DNA from 4 places in the Streptomyces sp. NPDC088812 genome. Region 3 is predicted to be linked to each of the others. Evidence: riboswitches for the same ligand, from Rfam matches in the RefSeq annotation. Region 3 holds a riboswitch; each other region holds the start of a gene.

Region 1 (4,063 bases), on a different contig from region 3:
TGGGCACCGGACGCTGGACCCGTACTCCAAGCTGCTGGAGGAGCGCATCGTCTTCCTGGGCACGCCGATCGACGACACCGCGGCGAACGACGTGATGGCCCAGCTCATGTACCTGGAGCACCGGGACCCCGACCGGGACATCTCGCTGTACGTCAACTCCCCGGGCGGCTCGTTCAGCGCGATGTCGGCCGTCTACGACACGCTGCGGTACGTCACCTGCGACGTGGCGACCGTCTGCCTGGGCCGGGCCGACTCGTCCGCCGCCGTCCTGCTGGCCGCGGGCACACCGGGCAAGCGGTCCGTGCTGCCGGGCGCGCGCGTGGTGCTCCGCCAGCCGGCGCTGCCGGAGCCGGTGCGGGGGCAGACCAGCGACCTGGTCGTCCAGGCCGGGGAACTGGCCCGCACCCGCACCCGCCTGGAGGAGATGCTCGTACGGCACACCGGGCGCCGTCCGGAGCAGGTGAGCGCCGACCTCGAACGCGACCGGATCCTCGACGCCCGCCAGGCCGTGGAGTACGGCCTGGCGGACCGGGTGGTCCCGGCCCGCAGGGCTTCCGGCGGCCTGCCGGGCGTGGGGTGAGCCGCCGATGCTGCCTCCCGAGCTGCCCCCGCTGCCCGCGCTGACCCGGGCCGAGGCCGAGTTGATCGACCGTTACCTGGAGGTGGTCGACCTGCTCGGCCGGATCAACCCCGCCCGCGACGGCGACACCTACCGCGGACTGCGCGCCGCCCAGGCGCTGGTGAGCAGGGCGACCGCGCTGCGCGACGCGCTGACGCTGATGCACCAGCGGGGCGAGAGCGAACTGCACGCGCCGACGCTCGCGCGGGCGCTGCGCGTGCTCGACGGGGAGCGCCGCACGGCGCGCGTCACGATGCCTCCGCTCCCCGACCGATGACGTACGGGTGTCCCGACGGCTCCGTGTTCGCCGAAAGCGTGACGCGCGGACCCGAGTTGAAACGGACCGAACGGCGTACCCCCGGGCGGCCCATCCTCGGCTGCTTTTTCCAGCCCACAGCGGTTGCGCGAAATGAGGGGCACCGCGCCGGAACGGAGGGTTCCAGTGCTGGTCGGGGGGTATGTCGTCGCCTTGACACCTGACCCGCCATCAGGGTGTCCACCCGAACGGGTGAGTGGTGAGTAACCCCACAAATCCCCGGTTGCGTTGGGATTTTCGGACATCGGTGCGCCAAGATCCCTGACTGACGACAAGCCCCCGCCACAAGCGGCGGGGCGGTCCGGGCGGACGCCGAGTCCTGCCGCCGCCCGGATGACCGGTCGACAGGAGTGCATCGGCAGGAGTGGAGGACCCAAGCACGACGGGTCGCCGGGAGCGGTCGCGCCATGACCGGACCGAGCAGCCCTTGGGGTGAAGCCGCAGCAGCGGCCGGGCAACTTCGCCAGCCCGAATCCGACAGGTCATCCTTCACAGGCGGCTGACGAAGGGTTGCGCATGACTGCGCTGAATCGTGTCCCGTCGCTCATGGCCCGGGCCGGCACGGCCTCGGCCTTCGCCATCGCCGCCGTGGGCGGCTCGATCGTGGTCCCGGGTGTCGCCTCCGAAGCGGCGGCCGCCACCCCGGCGACGAAGGCACTCCAGATCGCGGCCTCCAAGAAGGGTTCGCCCTACCGGTACGGAGCCGCCGGGCCGAACAGGTTCGACTGCTCCGGGCTCACGCTGTACTCGTTCAAGAAGGCGGGCAAGAAACTGCCTCGTACGGCGGCCCAGCAGTACAACAAGACCACCCACATCTCGGCGAGCAAGCGCAAGGCCGGGGACCTCGTGTTCTTCCACTCGGGGTCGTACGTCTACCACGTCGGGATCTACGCCGGTAAGGGCAAGATCTGGCACTCCCCGAAGACCGGGGACGTGGTGAGGCTGCAGAAGATCTGGACCAAGAGCGTCTGGTACGGCCGGGTCAAGTGACCCTCCGGAGGCGGTGGCGGCGTCCCTGACGCGCCGCCACCGCCTCCGGAGCCCGCCTCCCGGAGCCCGGGGCCGGTCAGGCGGCCTCGCGCCGTCTGCGCCACGCCCAGGGCCGTCACACAGCCGTTCACAGCCGCCCGCAGCCGGTGACAGCCCTCTGTAGCCTTCGCGGCCCTCCGTAGCCTTCGCAGTCCTCCACGGCTGCACAGCCCTCCGCAGCCGCCGATCCCCGCCCGTCCCCACCGGTCGCCTCGGACCTCGCCCGGCTGCGCGGCACCACGCCCTCGGCCGTTCCCGGTCCCTCGGCGGCAGCCGCTGCCACCCCCACGCCGCCTCTGCCGGCCGAGCGCGCGGCCCGCCCTCACGCCCTCCGAAACCACCCGTTCGGCGGACACCCGCGCCCGCACCCCGCACACCACTCGTCCGGCGGACGGCCACGCCCGTGCGGCCCCCGCCTCCCCGCGCACCTCCCACTGGCCCCGCACCCGCACGTCCCCGAGCCCTCCGCACCCCGTCCCCGCACCCCGTCCCCACAGCCGTCCGCCACCCGCCCCCACACACACCCCACCCCCCTCACCGCTCCTCGTTCCGCCACCGGAATCCGAGCGGGGTCAAGGTTCCTGTTGGCCCGCCGTCGCCACCGGCTCCACGGGCACCGTCCACGGGAGGTCGACGCAGATGGTCTTGCCGCCCTCGCGGGTGGGGCGGACGCGGAGTCTGCCACCGCACTCCGCGGTCAGCCACCGGATGATCACCAGGCCACGGCCGTTGTCCTGCTGGACGGCGGCCGGCAGGCGCCTGGGGAAGCGCGGGTGGCTGTCCGTGACGCCGATGCGCAGCAGCTCGTCCCGGTCGAGCCGGAGGTCCACCCTGAAGGTGGGCGACTGTCCGAAGGTGTGCTGTACAGCGTTGGTGGCGAGCTCGGAGACGATGAGGCGGACGGTGTCGGCCGTCTCCGCCTCCGCGGGAAGACCCCATCCCCCCAGCGTGGTCAGCACGAACGCGCGAGCCGTGGACACCGAGGCGGGATCGCTCGGCAGAGTGAGGGATGCTTCCAGATGGTCTGCCATGGCGGTGCCGTCCCTTTCCCACGGGACCGGAGTCCGACACGGTGCGGATGGTTCGAGTACGGTCCCGGACTGGTGCTTCGTCGCCAGATTGCCATCAGCGGGCCGCCACCGGTGGCGATCCCCCAAGATGTGCATATATCTGTCGCTCGATGCGGTGAACTCTGCCACGGCAGAGCGTATTTGGACGGCTCGTAGGGAGTAAGGAGAACTCCATGCAGCACGGTCCCGCGGTGCGCCGCCGGAAACTGGGCGCCGAACTGCGGGCCCTGCGCGCCCGCCTCGGCCTGACCAGTGGCGAGGCGGCCCGGCTCGTGGGCTGGCACCAGTCGAAGGTGAGCCGGATCGAGACCGGCACCAGCGGTACGAAACCCGCCGATGTGCGGTTACTCCTCGACGCCTACGGCGTGTCCGATCCCCGGATGCGGGAGCTCATGCTGGCGCTGGCGGGGTCCGCCGACAGCGGCGGACGGGATCACTGGGTGCACGCCTACCGTGGCGTACTGCCGCCCGCCTACCGGGACTTCATCAGCCTGGAGTCGCAGGCGAGCGCGATGCGCACCCTGGAGACGACCGTGGTCCCGGGGCTGCTCCAGACGCCCGAGTACGCGCGGGCGGTGACGAGGGCCGCTGTCGAGGGCGCCGACGACGACCAGTTGGACACCCTGGTGGAGGTGCGGCTGGCCCGCCAGGACGTACTGCGCGCACAGCCGCCGCTGACGCTGAACGCGGTGCTGGACGAGGCCGTGCTGCGTCGGGAGGTGGGCGGCCCGGAGGTCATGGCCCGGCAGCTGGAACGGCTCGTGGAGGCGGGCCGGCTTCCCCAAGTGACGCTCCAGGTACTGCCGTTCAGTGCCGGAGCTCATATCGGAGTCACAGGTTCTTTCGTTATCTTCTCGTTTACGAGCACTTCTGATCTGGATGTGGTTGTTCTCGACCACTTGACGAGTAGCCTCTATCTCGAACGGAAAGAACACCTCCAGGCCTACACCGAGGCCTTCGACGCCCTTCGGGCGCACGCCCTTTCACCCGAGGACACACTGGAATACATCGCCGCGAAAGCCGCCGGCA
Region 2 (4,063 bases), on a different contig from region 3:
GTGTGTTCGCGCTCGGCACCCCGCGCCGTACGGTCGCCTCGTCCATCACGTCGTCGTGGTACAGCGTGGCCAGGTGGGTGAGCTCCACCACCACGGCCGACGGCACGATCCCCGGTGCGTACGGGTCGCCGAACTGCGCCGCGAGCATCACGAGCAGGGGCCGGAACCGCTTTCCGCCCGCCCGCACCAGGTGCTGGGCGGCTTCCGTGATGAAGGGAACCTCGCTCTTGGTGGCCTCGAGCAAGCCTTCCTCGACAGCCGTCAATCCGGCCTGGACATCGGCTTCCAGAGCCTGGTCCCGCACGCTCAGCCCGAACGGCCCGACGACGGTCACGAGGGGTCTCCTGTCTGCTGGTGTCTACTGGCGGTTACACGGTTTGTCGATAGGTCGCTGCCATCACTCGAGTCAGCGTATCCGGTCACGTTTCGATCACTGATAAGCCCCCACGTCACCCGGCCCCGCACGTCGCTCGACCGGGAGACGACGAGAGGAGCCCGGATGAGCCCGGGCGGCTTCCGATCACGACCGGTATGTTTCCGATCAGCCGATACGAACGGACATTCATCGACTGACCGGGAAGCAGTGATTCATGTCCAGCGCGCAGGGGTAGGCGTCGAATCCGCCGACCGGCCTTCCCTCCGCGCGACGACGCCGTCCCCGGCCGCCGCCTCCCCGGCCGGGAGCCCTCGCTTGACCGGGGGCCTTCACCCGACCGGACGAAGGCGCACGAAGGCCCACCCCACCGTCGACGCCGACGACCGGCAGGGTCGCCGTCTGTCCCGGTCGCCTGCTTCGCGGCGCCCTTCACCAGCCCGGCGATCGCGGCCGCCGCCGGCCTGGCCGTACCGACCGCGTCACCCCGACCGCGCCGCCCTGGCCGCGCCGCCCTGGCCGCGCCGCCCTGGCCGCGCCGCACGACACACCCAGTCCGCTGCCCCCGTCGCCGGCTCACCGACCGCCTCCCGAGGTACCGCTCCTGCCGCGACCGGTTCGGAGCCGGACAGCCCCCACCCCTCCACAACACGCCCTTTTACAAAGGACTTGGGGCTCATTGTCCGTTTGGCACCTATTGCGATGACGGGTGAGTTGGCTCACTCCCCACCCCCACCCCACCCCCCACACCGAACCCTGTGATTCCGCTTTGCGCCAAGCCAGTTGACGTTTCACGACAGCAAAGGATCAAGCACCCCATACCGAGCGGATCATGGTCAATAGGGGTGTGGTGTGACTCCGCCACTTGTTCCGGACATGTGCTCTCGCATACGTTCCCGCCACAAGTCGGGCGGACGCCGAATCCTGCCGCCGCCCTTCACCACCCATCGACGAACACTCACGCACGGCAGGAGCGGGGGACCCAGGTAGACGCCGGGCCGTACGTCACGCACGTAACGGCCCCGGCTAGGGGTGAAGTCGTGCCGCCGTACCCGTACGGCGGCCGGCCGGGCACCTCCCCGCCCGAACCCGACAGCTCACCCCGCAGGCGCCGGAGAGGAATTCCGCCATGTCTGCTGCCGCCCAGCCCCGCCGCACCCGTCTCGCCCGCACCGTCGCCGCCGTCTGCACCGGCGCCGCCGTGCTCTCCCTTCCGTTCATGGCCGCCACCAGCGCCTCCGCCGCCGCCCCGACGTCGGTCACCACGACGTCGGTCACCACGGTCGCCGGGTACCCCGACAACCTCGACGGCTGGATCCGCGAGTCGCTCGCGATCATGGCCGAGCGCGGCATCCCGGGCACGTACAACGGCATCCACCGCAACATCCTCCGCGAGTCGTCGGGCAACCCGAAGGCCATCAACCTCTGGGACTCCAACGCGGCCAAGGGCACCCCCTCCAAGGGGCTGCTCCAGGTCATCGACCCGACCTTCGCCGCGTACCACGTGCCCGGCACCTCGTACGACCCGTACGACCCGGTCGCCAACATCACCGCGGCCTGCAACTACGCGGCCGCGCGCTACGGCTCCATCGACAACGTGTTCGGCGCGTACTGACCTGCACCCAGGCTCAGGACACACCCTGCGGGACACACCCCGCGGGACTCGCCCTAGGGGAAGAGTCTTTCGAGGACGACGGCCACGCCGTCGTCCTCGTTCGACGTCGTCACCTCGTCGGCCACCGCCTTCAGCTCGGGGTGGGCGTTGGCCATCGCGACACCGCGCGCCGCCCAGTCGAACATCGGGATGTCGTTGGGCATGTCACCGAAGGCCAGTGTGTCCTCGGGCCTCAGCCCGAGGTGTTCGGCGGCCAGCGCCAGCCCCGTCGCCTTGGTGATGCCGCACGGCTGGAGCTCCACCGTGCCCGGCCCGGACATGGTGACGGTCGCGAGCGAACCGACCACCGAGCGGGCCGTCGCCGCCAACTCGTCGTCGGACAGGGTGGGGTGGCGCAACAGCACCTTGCTGACCGGCTCGCACCACAGGTCGTCGCGCGACCCGACGCGCAGGGCCGGCAGGGTCGGGTGGGGCATCCGGTAGCCCGGCTCGATGAGCGTCAGCCCGTCGACACCGTCCTGGTCGACGGCCGCGTACACCTCGCCGACCTCGGCCTCGATCTTCCCGAGCGCGGTCTCCGCCAGGTCCCGGTCCAAGGTGACCGACCACAGCAGGCGGTCCGCGCCGGCGTCGTACAACTGTGCACCCTGGCCGCACACCGCGAGTCCCCGGCTGTGCAGGTTCGCCAGCAGCGGCCGGACCCGGGGTGCCGGGCGGCCCGTCACCACCAGGTGGCGGGCGCCGGCGGCCGCCACCCGCGCGAGCGCGTCGAGGGACCGGTCGGAGAAGGTGTCGTCGCCGCGGAGCAGCGTTCCGTCCAGGTCGGTGGCGATGAGGGAGTACGCGGCGCAGCGCGCGGCATCTGCGAAGGGTGCGGCCATGATCAGAGAATACGGATCCCGGCCGTCCCCAACTCACCTTCCCCTGAGGCCGATCCGCGGGAGGACGGGGCAAGGAGGCCGGAAACGGCTTTCACACGCAACGCCGGGTACAGGGCGGTTAAAGGCCTCTGCACCGATTGGCAACAACATGCTCCGCTACCTACCGCCCGAACTGCCTGGAGCGGTACCGTCCAAGAGTCCAGGGGGGACTTGATCGGGGGGTCAGGTTGAGCAGTGGACGTGTTCGTGTGCTCGGGCCGGAGGAGCTCGGCGAGGGGGATCGGGAGCGGTGGCGCGCGCTGCGCGCCGCGTCCACGGTCCCGCGCAATCCGTTCATGGAGCCGGAGTTCACCGACGCCGTGGGCCGGGTGCGGCCCCGCGCGCGGGTGGCGGTGGTGTACGAGGGGCGCGAGCCGGTCGGTTTCCTGCCCCACGAGCGGGGCCGGCTCGGCCGCGGCCAGGCCCTCGCGTACGGCGTGTCGGACGCCCAGGGAGCCGTACTGAGCCCGGGCCTCGGGCTGAACGCGGACGAACTGATGCGGGCGTGTTCCCTGTCGAGCTTCGCCTTCGACAACCTGGAGGCCGAACAGGGGCTGTTCCTGCCGCAGGTGGCCGCCGAGTACGCCTCCTACGTCATCGACGTGGAGAAGGGGTACGAGACCTACGAGTCCGTGCTGCGCGCGCAGTCGCCGAAGTTCCTGAAGACGACGCTCGCGAAGGAACGCAGGCTGGGCCGCCAGACCGGGCCGCTGCGGTTCGTGTTCGACGAGCGCGACCCGGCCGCACTGCGCACGCTCATGGCGTGGAAGTCGGCGCAGTACCGCAGGACCGGCCGCCGGGACCGGTTCGCGCAGGAGTGGATCACCCGGCTCGTGGACGCCCTCGCCGAGACGCGCGCCCCGGAGTGCTCCGGCACGCTGTCCGTGCTCTACGCCGGTGAGCGGCCCGTCGCCGCGCACTTCGGACTGCGTTCGGCGACCGTCCTGGCCTGCTGGTTCCCGGCCTACGACCCGGAGTTCGCGAAGTTCTCGCCGGGGCTGGTGCTGCATCTGCGGATGGCCGAGGCGTCGGCCGCGGAGGGCATCGGCCTGCTCGATCTGGGGCGGGGCGCGGCCGAGTACAAGGACTCGCTGAAGACGGGCGAGCTGCCCGTGTACGAGGGGGCGTGGACGCGTCCGGGAGTGGGCGCCGCGT
Region 3 (4,063 bases):
CACGGCGGGCCCGGTCAGGGATATCCCGGTCAGGGATATCCCGGTCAGGGCCCCTCCGGTCAGGGCCCCTCCGGTCAGGGCCCCTCCAGTCACGGACAAGGCGGTTACGGGTACCCGACGGGACCGGGGCCGTACCCGGGGCCGTACCCGGGGCACGGCCCCTACCACCCCTACCGGTCGTAAGAGCCGGGTCGGCGCGGTCCCCTCAGGCCGAGGCCTCTGTCAGCCGCGCGATGTCGCCCTCGGTCAGCTCCAGCCCGGCCACCCCCAGCAGCGCGGGCAGCTGCTCCACGGTCCGCGCCGAGGCGATGGGCGCCGCGACCGTCGGCCGGGCCGCGAGCCAGGCCAGTGCCACGGTGGCGACCTCGCTGTCGTGGGCGCGCGCGATCTCGTCCAGGGCGACGAGCACCTTCTGGCCGCGCTCGGTCCCCAGGTGCTGGGCGGCCCTCCCGGCCCGGGCACTGTCCACGGTCGTCCCGGGCCGGTACTTGCCGGTGAGGAAGCCGGCCGCGAGCGCGAAGTACGGCACGGCGGCGAGCCCGGCCGCGGCGACGACGTCCTGGAGCTCGCCCTCGTAGGTGTCGCGCGAGACGAGGTTGTAGTGCGGCTGGAGGGCGACGTACCGGGCGAGGCCCTCGCGGTCGGAGAACGCCAGGGAGGCCCGCAGCCGCTCGGGCGAGATGTTCGAGGCGGCGATGTGCCGCACCTTGCCCGCCTTCACCAGTTCGTCGAGGGCACCGATGATCTCCTCTACGGGCACCTCGGGCTTGTCGAAGTGGGTGTAGTAGAGGTCGATGCGGTCGGTGCCCAGGCGGCGCGGCGAGGCGTCGGCTGCGGCCTTGATCGTCGCGGCGGACAGGCCCTGGTAGTCGGGGTGCTGGCTCACCTTCGTCGCGACGACGACGTCGTCCCGGTTGCCGCGGGCCTTGAGCCACTTGCCTATCAGGGTCTCGGACTCACCGCCGCTGTTGCCCTCGATCCATGCCGAGTAGGAGTCGGCGGTGTCGACGAAGTTGCCGCCGGCGGCCGTGTAGGCGTCCAGGACGGCGAAGGAGGCCGCCTCGCCGGCGGTCCAGCCGAAGACGTTGCCTCCGAGGGCGAGCGGGAAGACCTCGAGGTCGGAGGAGCCGAGCTTGCGCAGGGACGTCATGCTCCGTGCCAACGCCTCGGCCGGAGGCGCGTATTTCACGCCTCCGGCCAAGTTCTCGCAAACATCCGGGGAACCACCTCACCGGCCCCCGGAAGACTCAAGGCGTACGGGACGGCCTCAGGGGTTGAGCCCCTTGTCCCGGAGCCAGGCCGCGGGGTCGACGCCCGAGGCGCTGCCGCCCGGGTGGACCTCCAGGTGGAGGTGGGCGCCGGTGACGTTGCCGGTGGCGCCGACGCGGCCGATCACGTCACCGGTGGAGACCTTCTGGCCGACGCTGACGCTGATGGACGACTGGTGGGCGAACCAGAGTTCGGTGCCGTCGTCGAGGGTGAGCACGGTCTTGTACCCGTAGGAGCCGTCCCAGCCCGCCGAGGTGATGGTGCCGCTGTGGATGGCCTTGATCAGGGTGCCGGTGGGGGCGGCGAAGTCGAGGCCCGTGTGGTACCCGGAGGACCAGTAGGCGCCGGCCTGACCGAACGTCGAGGTGATGGTGTACGAGGAGGTCGGCAGCGTGTACTGCTTGGCGAGCTCGGCGAGGCGCTCGGCCTCGGCCTTCTTCGCGGCATCCTCGGCGGCCTTCTTCTTCGCGGCGGCGGCCTTGGCCTCCGCCTCCTTCTCCGCCTTGGCGGTCGCGTCGGCCTCGGCCTTGGCGGCGGCGGCCTCGGCGGCGGCCTGCGCCTTGCTCTCGAGCTGGGTCTGCTGCGACTCGGCCTGCGCCATGATCCGGCTGCGCAGCGCCTCGCCGGCGTCGGCGGCGCTGTCGCCGCTGTCGTCGTCGGCGGCCGTGGTGCCGAAGCTGCTGAGGGCGGACGACGTGGACTCCTCGGGGGTGTCGTCGTCCGAGATCAGGGAACCCACGGAGGGGAGGTCCGGCATGGAGAGGGAAACCGGGGGCTTGCCCGTGTTGGCGCTGGCCATACCGCCCGCGCCGACGGCGGCTATGACACCGACGCCGAGAACGGTGGAGCTGCGGGCGAGTCCGCCGCGCTGCTTGGCGACGCGGTGCCGGCCGCGTACGGGGCGAACGGACTCCGCGGTGGGGTTCCACTCCTCCCAGGGGCCCTCGTCGGTGCGGTAGCCGCCGTAGCCGAAGGTCTGGCTGGGTGCGCTCGGGGCTTCTGAGGCAGGCCGGTTGGACGCCACGCGGGCGTACTCCTTTCCTTCCGTCGCCTACCGGGTTAGCTGACGGGTTCGGAGCGGGAAGGTCTCCTACGCGCGTATACCGGCCGTTACCTCACGGCGGCTCCGCGTGATTCACCCCAAGGTGGTGGTTCCCCGGTTCCCTTACGGGATTCGGCGCGTGCGCACGGAGCCGCCTCTTGTGACGGCTGGGACGACCGCGCTGCGTTATCGAACGTTAATAGACCCGGGGCTGGGTTTCCAAGCCGTTCCCCTTGATCAACAACATTGATGGCCTGGACTTTTACCTCAGGATCGATGAAATCAGGGCGAGTTGACCCGGTGTCGAACACGCCGCGCCCGTCAGGCCTTTTTTGATGGTGACTCAGTTGTTATGCGCAGGGCGCTCACCCGCTCACGTTCCGTAAGGTAGGCCGCCGAAGATCTCGGGGCCGGCACCGGAGACCTCGGTGGCGGATACTGGAGGCCTGGGGAGGGCGGGCGCTGGAGGCCTCGGGAGGGCGGGCTCTGGAGGCCTCGGGAGGGCGGGCGCCGACGCCGCGATGGCACAACACACCGAGGGCCGGAACCCTGTGATCAGGATTCCGGCCCTCGGCCTTCAGTAGCGGGGACAGGATTTGAACCTGCGACCTCTGGGTTATGAGCCCAGCGAGCTACCGAGCTGCTCCACCCCGCGTCGTTATGACACCAGTGTACGCCATCCGCGGGACCCGAAGCACACGGCTTCCCGGGGGGTGGCCCCCACGGGGCCCGGCCCGCCTCAACTGCCGTGCAGCAGATGCAGGTTGGGCGCCTTGGCCCGTTCCTCGTACTCGGGCAGGACGGCGACGTCGGCGCCCGCGGCCGTCAGCAGGCCGGTGCCGTCGGCGTCGGTCACGAAGGTGTCCGGTTCGCGCCAGGCCGTCACCACCCTGCGGACGCCCGCGGCGAGGACGAGGCGGGCGCAGGGGGTCGGGCGGGAGGAACGGTGGGCGCAGGGTTCGAGGCTGCTGTAGACGGTGGCCGTGGCCAGACGGGGGTCGGCGGGGTCGATCTTCGCGAGGGCGGCCTCCTCCGCGTGGACGACGGGGTCGCCGGCCTCGCGGGAGTGGCCGCGGGCCAGCTCCGTCCCGTCCGCGGCCACCACCACCGCGCCCACGCTGAACGCGGTCCGCGACGGCGGGCAGGCGGCGGCCAGCTCGCAGGCGAGGGCCAGCCAGTGCCGGTCGGCGGCGGTGGGGAGCGGGCCGGCGCCGGGCGCGGTGGGCTCGTAGCGCATCAGGACGACGTCGTCGAGGCGCCGTGTCTCGACGAGCCGCAGCCGTCCGCCCTGGTAGCCGCCGGGCCCGAAGAGCCGGGGCGCGTCCGGGTCGCCCACGAAGAGGGGCGCCAGGACGAGCTGGAGTTCGTCGGCGAGGCCTTCCCGCAGGAGCTGGCTGTGGATGGTGCCGCCGCCCTCCACCATGAGCCGTCGCACGCCCCGGACGTCGTGGAGGTGTTCCAGGAGCCGGCGCCAGTCGAGGCGGGGTCCGAGGGGTACGACGTCGGCGGCGAGGCCGAGCGAGCGGGCGCGCTCGGCGCCCGGGTCGGTGGTGTACACGGCCTTCTCGCCGCCGGTGTGCCAGAACCGCGCCGCCGGGTCCAGTTCGCCCGAGCCGCTGACCAGGACTTTGAGGGGGTACTCGGGCCGGCCGGCCGCCCGGCGCGCGGCCCGGCGCTCGGGCGCGTTGACCAGGAGGCGGGGGTTGTCGGCGCGGAGGGTGCCGGCGCCGATCAGAATGGCGTCCACGGAGG
Region 4 (4,063 bases), on a different contig from region 3:
GCCGGGTGCGCTCGGTGCCGGTCGCGCCGTCGATCACCGAGACGAACTGGTTCGCGGGCGAGGCGGCGGTGACCTGCGCGCCGTCCGCGAAGGTGGTGCCGTCGGCCGTGTGCACCAGCACCTCGGCCCTGCCGTCGCTGTCGAGGTCGTACACGGTGACGTTGTCGTCGTTGCGGTAGCCGCCGATCGCGGTGGATCCGCTGACGGCGGCGGGCGCCGGGTCGTTGGCGCCGTTCCCGCCGACCTGGGTGTAGGAGCCGGGGCCGAGGTCGACCCGCCACAGCCGCTCGCCGGAGAGGGTGTAGGCCTCCAGCAGGTCGGACCTGTCCCGGGTCTGGGAGAGCCGGCTGACGACGAGTTCGTAGCGTCCGTCGCCGTCGAGGTCGCCGGGCCAGGCGTGCTGGACGGTGTAGCCGTCGGCCGCGGCGAGCGGGATCTCGGCGTACCCGTCGGCGAAGTCGAGGGCGGCGGAACTCGGCCGCTGCTCGTGTCCGTCGACCACCGCGCGCACGGTGTAGGTCCCCGTGCCCCGGGAGTCGTCCTGGTAGGTCGTCGACTTCCTGATCGGCTCGCGGTTCAGCCGGCGGCCGTTCTTGTACACGTTGAAGGCGATCGCGTCGCCGTACCGGGCGTACTCGGTGCCGAGCAGGCGCCAGCTGAGGAAGGTGCCCTCGCCGGACGGTACGGCGACCAGGCCGCGGTCGAGGTTCTCGACGATCCGGCGCGGCTGCTCGGCGGCCTGGCCGGCGGGTGCGGAGAAGAGCCCGGCCAGCAGGGCGGCGGCGGTGACGGCGACGGTTCTTCGGCGTCGGGTGGGGTTCACGTGTGGTCCTTCACGATGAGCGTGGTCGTGTGGTCGGCCACCTCGCGATGGCCCGGTCGCCGTCCACGGAACCGAACGGCGTTCGAGGAATCGGACATACGAGAGGGCGGGGAAAGCGGTTGCCCCCTTGCTGGAGATCACTGTGTCCCCCCTCCGCCCCCGCTGTCGACGGTCCGGCGGGACCTGCCATACGACCGCAACACAGTGATCATGAACGCGCAAAGCCACCGAAGGCCGGACCCCGGGAACGGGTCCGGCCTTCGGTGGCGTGTCGGACGGGTGGTCGTGCGAGGGGTCAGCCGACGGAGACCCCGTGCGAGCGGAGGTAGGCGACCGGGTCGATGTCCGAGCCGTAGTTCGGCGTGGTGCGGATCTCGAAGTGCAGGTGCGGGCCGGTCACGTTGCCGGTCGCGCCGGAGAGGCCGATCTGCTGCCCCGCGGAGACGGTCTGGCCGGCCGAGACGGAGAGCGAGGACAGGTGGGCGTACTGGGCGTAGTAGCCGTCGGCGAGCTTGATGACGACCTGGTTGCCGTAGGCGCCGCCCCAGCCGGCGGAGACGACCGTGCCCGCACCGACCGCCTTGAGGGAGGTGCCGGTCGAGACGACGAAGTCGACGCCGGTGTGGTAGCCGCTGGACCACATGCTGCCGGACATCCGGTACGGGGTGCCGATGGCGGCGCTCGCCACGGGGAGGACGAAGCCGCTGGAGGCGGTGGTGTTCTCGGCGCTCTGCGTGGTCGACCCGGCGGAGGAGCCGGAGGACTTCACCGACGTCGAGGACTGCGTGGACTTCGACGACTGCGTCTTCGAGGACTGCGTCTTCGAGGACTGCGACGACTTCGACGAGGAGGAGGAACCGGACGACGTGGACGGCGACTTGGTGGTGCCGGTCGTGGCCGCCTGCTCGCCGATCGACAGCTTGAGGCCCGGGTGGATCAGCGACGGGTTCGCGCCGACGGCCTGACGGTTGTCCTCGTACAGTTCCTGCCAGCCGCCGCTGACGCTCTGCTCGTCCGCGATCTTCGAGAGGTAGTCGCCGGCCACCACCGTGTAGGTCCGGGTCTCGGTGGCGGACTTCGCGTCGGCGGCGGCCTGCTGCGCCACCGGAGCGGCCTGGACCGACTTCTCCGCGACGGAGGAGACCGACCGGGCCGCCGACTGGGCCGGTGCGGCATGGGCGCCGGCGGCACCCATGAGCGGAAGGGCGAGCGCGGCGCCGCCCGTTCCGGCGACGGCTATGGAGCGGGTGAAGCGCGGGGTCTTCGGGCGGCGGTGCTTACCCTTCGCGGGCATGGCGGATTCCTCTCCGGCGCCTGCGAGGTGAGCTGTCGGGTGCGGGCTGGAGATGCCCGGCCGCGCCGAGGCACGGCTTTACCCCTAGCCGTTCCGGAGACCGGAACAGGCGGTTCTACCTGTGGGTCCCCCGCTCCTGCCACATACGGGTGAGTGTGTGCGGGCTCCGGGCGGCGGCAGGATTGGGCGTCCGTCCGGATTGGTGTGGAACGTAAGCGACCAGGACGCACAGGAACAAGCAGCGGTTGCGCTGTTCACGCCTTTCTCTTGATCCTCTGTGAGAATTCCCCGTCACTTTCCGTGCACCACCGGGCCCGCACTTCCCGGAACGCCCATAAAAACGCCTTGATTACGTGAGCATGACGGGCGACGCACGGTCACGGATATGACGCTCCTCACGTGACACGTCTCCAGGGTCCTTTATTCCGGGGCGAGTTGTGATGAACGAATGCAATCCGGACAGAACTCTCAGATGCGACGCAGCCGGATGACCGCCGCATCGAGGTCGCCGCGCAGCCCGGTACGCAGTCCGTGGTTCAACAGCACCGCGCCTCGGTGCACTTCGCCCGTTTCCATGCATTCGTACGACTCTGCCGGGTTCAGACCGCGCAGCCGCAGCACCGGTGCCGGCTCGCCGTAGCGCTGCGCCTGGAGCCAGGCGAGGACGACGCTCTCGTCGCCTCGCACGTACTGCACGGCGCTCAGGCCGCCCTCCGGGGGCCGCAGCCGGTACAGGTCGCCGTGCTGCACGAGGGGCCGGATCTCCTTGTAGAGCTCGACCCAGCCGCGCGCCTCGGCGAGCTCCTCCTCGGTCCACTCGGAGAGGTCTCCGCCGACCCCGAGCACACCGGCCATGGCGCTGACGAACCGGAAGCGCAGTGAGCTGACCCGGCCGTTGAGCTGGGTGTTGGGGCTGTCGGTGACCCAGGCGGCCATGATCCGCGCCGGGTGCACCTGACTGAAGCCGTGCTGGATGGCGAGCCGGTCCAGCGGGTCGGTGTTGTCGGACGTCCACACCTGGTCGGTCCGGCCCGCGATACCGAGGTCGATCCGCCCGCCGCCACCGGAGCAGGACTCGAAGGCGACGCCCGGGTGGGCCGCCCGCAACCGGTCGAACAGGGCGTACAGGGCGCGCACATGGTCGACCCAGAGCCGCTGCGGGTAGGGGTCGTCCGGCCAGCCGGCGTCGGTGAAGCAGCGGTTGAAGTCCCACTTGACGTAGTCGATGGGCGCGCTGGACAGGAGGGTGTCGAGCTGCTGCCAGAGGTACTCCTGGACGTCCTCGCGGGCGAGGTTGAGGACGAGCTGGTTGCGGAATTCCGTCCGCTTCCGTCCGGGCTGGAACTGGACCCAGTCGGGGTGCGCCCGGTAGAGGTCGCTGTCCGGATTGACCATTTCGGGCTCGACCCAGATGCCGAACTGCATCCCGAGCGCGTGCACCTGGTCCGCGAGCGGCTTGAGGCCGGCGGGGAAGCGGTCGGGGTTGGGGCGCCAGTCGCCGAGTCCCGCGTGGTCGCCGGTGCGGGCGCCGAACCAGCCGTCGTCGACCACGAACAGCTCGACGCCGATGGCCGCGGCGCGGCGCGCGAGGGTCGCCTGCTGCTCCTGCGAGATGTCGAAGAAGGTGGCCTCCCAGGAGTTGAACAGCACGGGCCGGTCCCGCTCGGCGTCCGGGATCACGTACCCGCGCTGGTAGGCGTGCCAGGCGCGGCTCGCGCCGCCGAAACCGCCGTCGCTCCACAGACCGGCGAAGAGCGGCGTGGTGAAGGACTCCCCCGCCGCCAGCTGCAGCAGGCCCGAGTCGTCGTACCCGGCGCCGCCCGTGACCTGCACGCGCGCGTCGGGCAGCTGGGCCACGGCGATCCGCCAGGAGCCGGACCAGCCGAGGGCGCAGCCGTAGACCTCGCCGCGCTCCTCGGTCGCGTCGGTGTCCAGGGCCACCCAGG

Evidence for each region. A riboswitch is a leader RNA that binds a small molecule or an ion and turns the genes downstream of it on or off. The one in region 3 is predicted to bind cyclic di-AMP.
Region 1: it holds a riboswitch for cyclic di-AMP, as region 3 does, so the genes downstream of both, ACIP67_RS35820 (C40 family peptidase) here and ACIP67_RS17155 (M23 family metallopeptidase) in region 3, are expected to answer to the same signal.
Region 2: it holds a riboswitch for cyclic di-AMP, as region 3 does, so the genes downstream of both, ACIP67_RS12930 (transglycosylase SLT domain-containing protein) here and ACIP67_RS17155 (M23 family metallopeptidase) in region 3, are expected to answer to the same signal.
Region 4: it holds a riboswitch for cyclic di-AMP, as region 3 does, so the genes downstream of both, ACIP67_RS23165 (peptidoglycan DD-metalloendopeptidase family protein) here and ACIP67_RS17155 (M23 family metallopeptidase) in region 3, are expected to answer to the same signal.

What each region holds. Positions count from the first base shown of each region.
Region 1 covers NZ_JBIVJP010000026.1:61,675-65,737, forward strand. Annotated here, with positions in the region: gene ACIP67_RS35810 (ATP-dependent Clp protease proteolytic subunit) at 1-580, shown strand, start outside; gene ACIP67_RS35815 (hypothetical protein) at 588-896, shown strand; cyclic di-AMP (ydaO/yuaA leader) riboswitch at 1,236-1,448, shown strand; gene ACIP67_RS35820 (C40 family peptidase) at 1,452-1,925, shown strand; gene ACIP67_RS35825 (ATP-binding protein) at 2,537-2,995, opposite strand; gene ACIP67_RS35830 (helix-turn-helix domain-containing protein) at 3,208-4,063, shown strand, end outside.
Region 2 covers NZ_JBIVJP010000006.1:158,749-162,811, reverse strand. Annotated here, with positions in the region: gene ACIP67_RS12935 (polyprenyl synthetase family protein) at 1-334, opposite strand, end outside; cyclic di-AMP (ydaO/yuaA leader) riboswitch at 1,319-1,497, shown strand; gene ACIP67_RS12930 (transglycosylase SLT domain-containing protein) at 1,503-1,988, shown strand; gene ACIP67_RS12925 (HAD family hydrolase) at 2,042-2,869, opposite strand; gene ACIP67_RS12920 (GNAT family N-acetyltransferase) at 3,118-4,063, shown strand, end outside.
Region 3 covers NZ_JBIVJP010000008.1:327,280-331,342, reverse strand. Annotated here, with positions in the region: gene ACIP67_RS17165 (PrsW family intramembrane metalloprotease) at 1-183, shown strand, start outside; gene ACIP67_RS17160 (aldo/keto reductase) at 206-1,150, opposite strand; gene ACIP67_RS17155 (M23 family metallopeptidase) at 1,268-2,293, opposite strand; cyclic di-AMP (ydaO/yuaA leader) riboswitch at 2,301-2,459, opposite strand; tRNA gene ACIP67_RS17150 (tRNA-Met) at 2,893-2,966, opposite strand; gene ACIP67_RS17145 (dihydrofolate reductase family protein) at 3,051-4,063, opposite strand, start outside.
Region 4 covers NZ_JBIVJP010000013.1:99,523-103,585, forward strand. Annotated here, with positions in the region: gene ACIP67_RS23160 (hypothetical protein) at 1-823, opposite strand, end outside; gene ACIP67_RS23165 (peptidoglycan DD-metalloendopeptidase family protein) at 1,119-2,117, opposite strand; cyclic di-AMP (ydaO/yuaA leader) riboswitch at 2,122-2,283, opposite strand; gene ACIP67_RS23170 (alpha-galactosidase) at 2,586-4,063, opposite strand, start outside.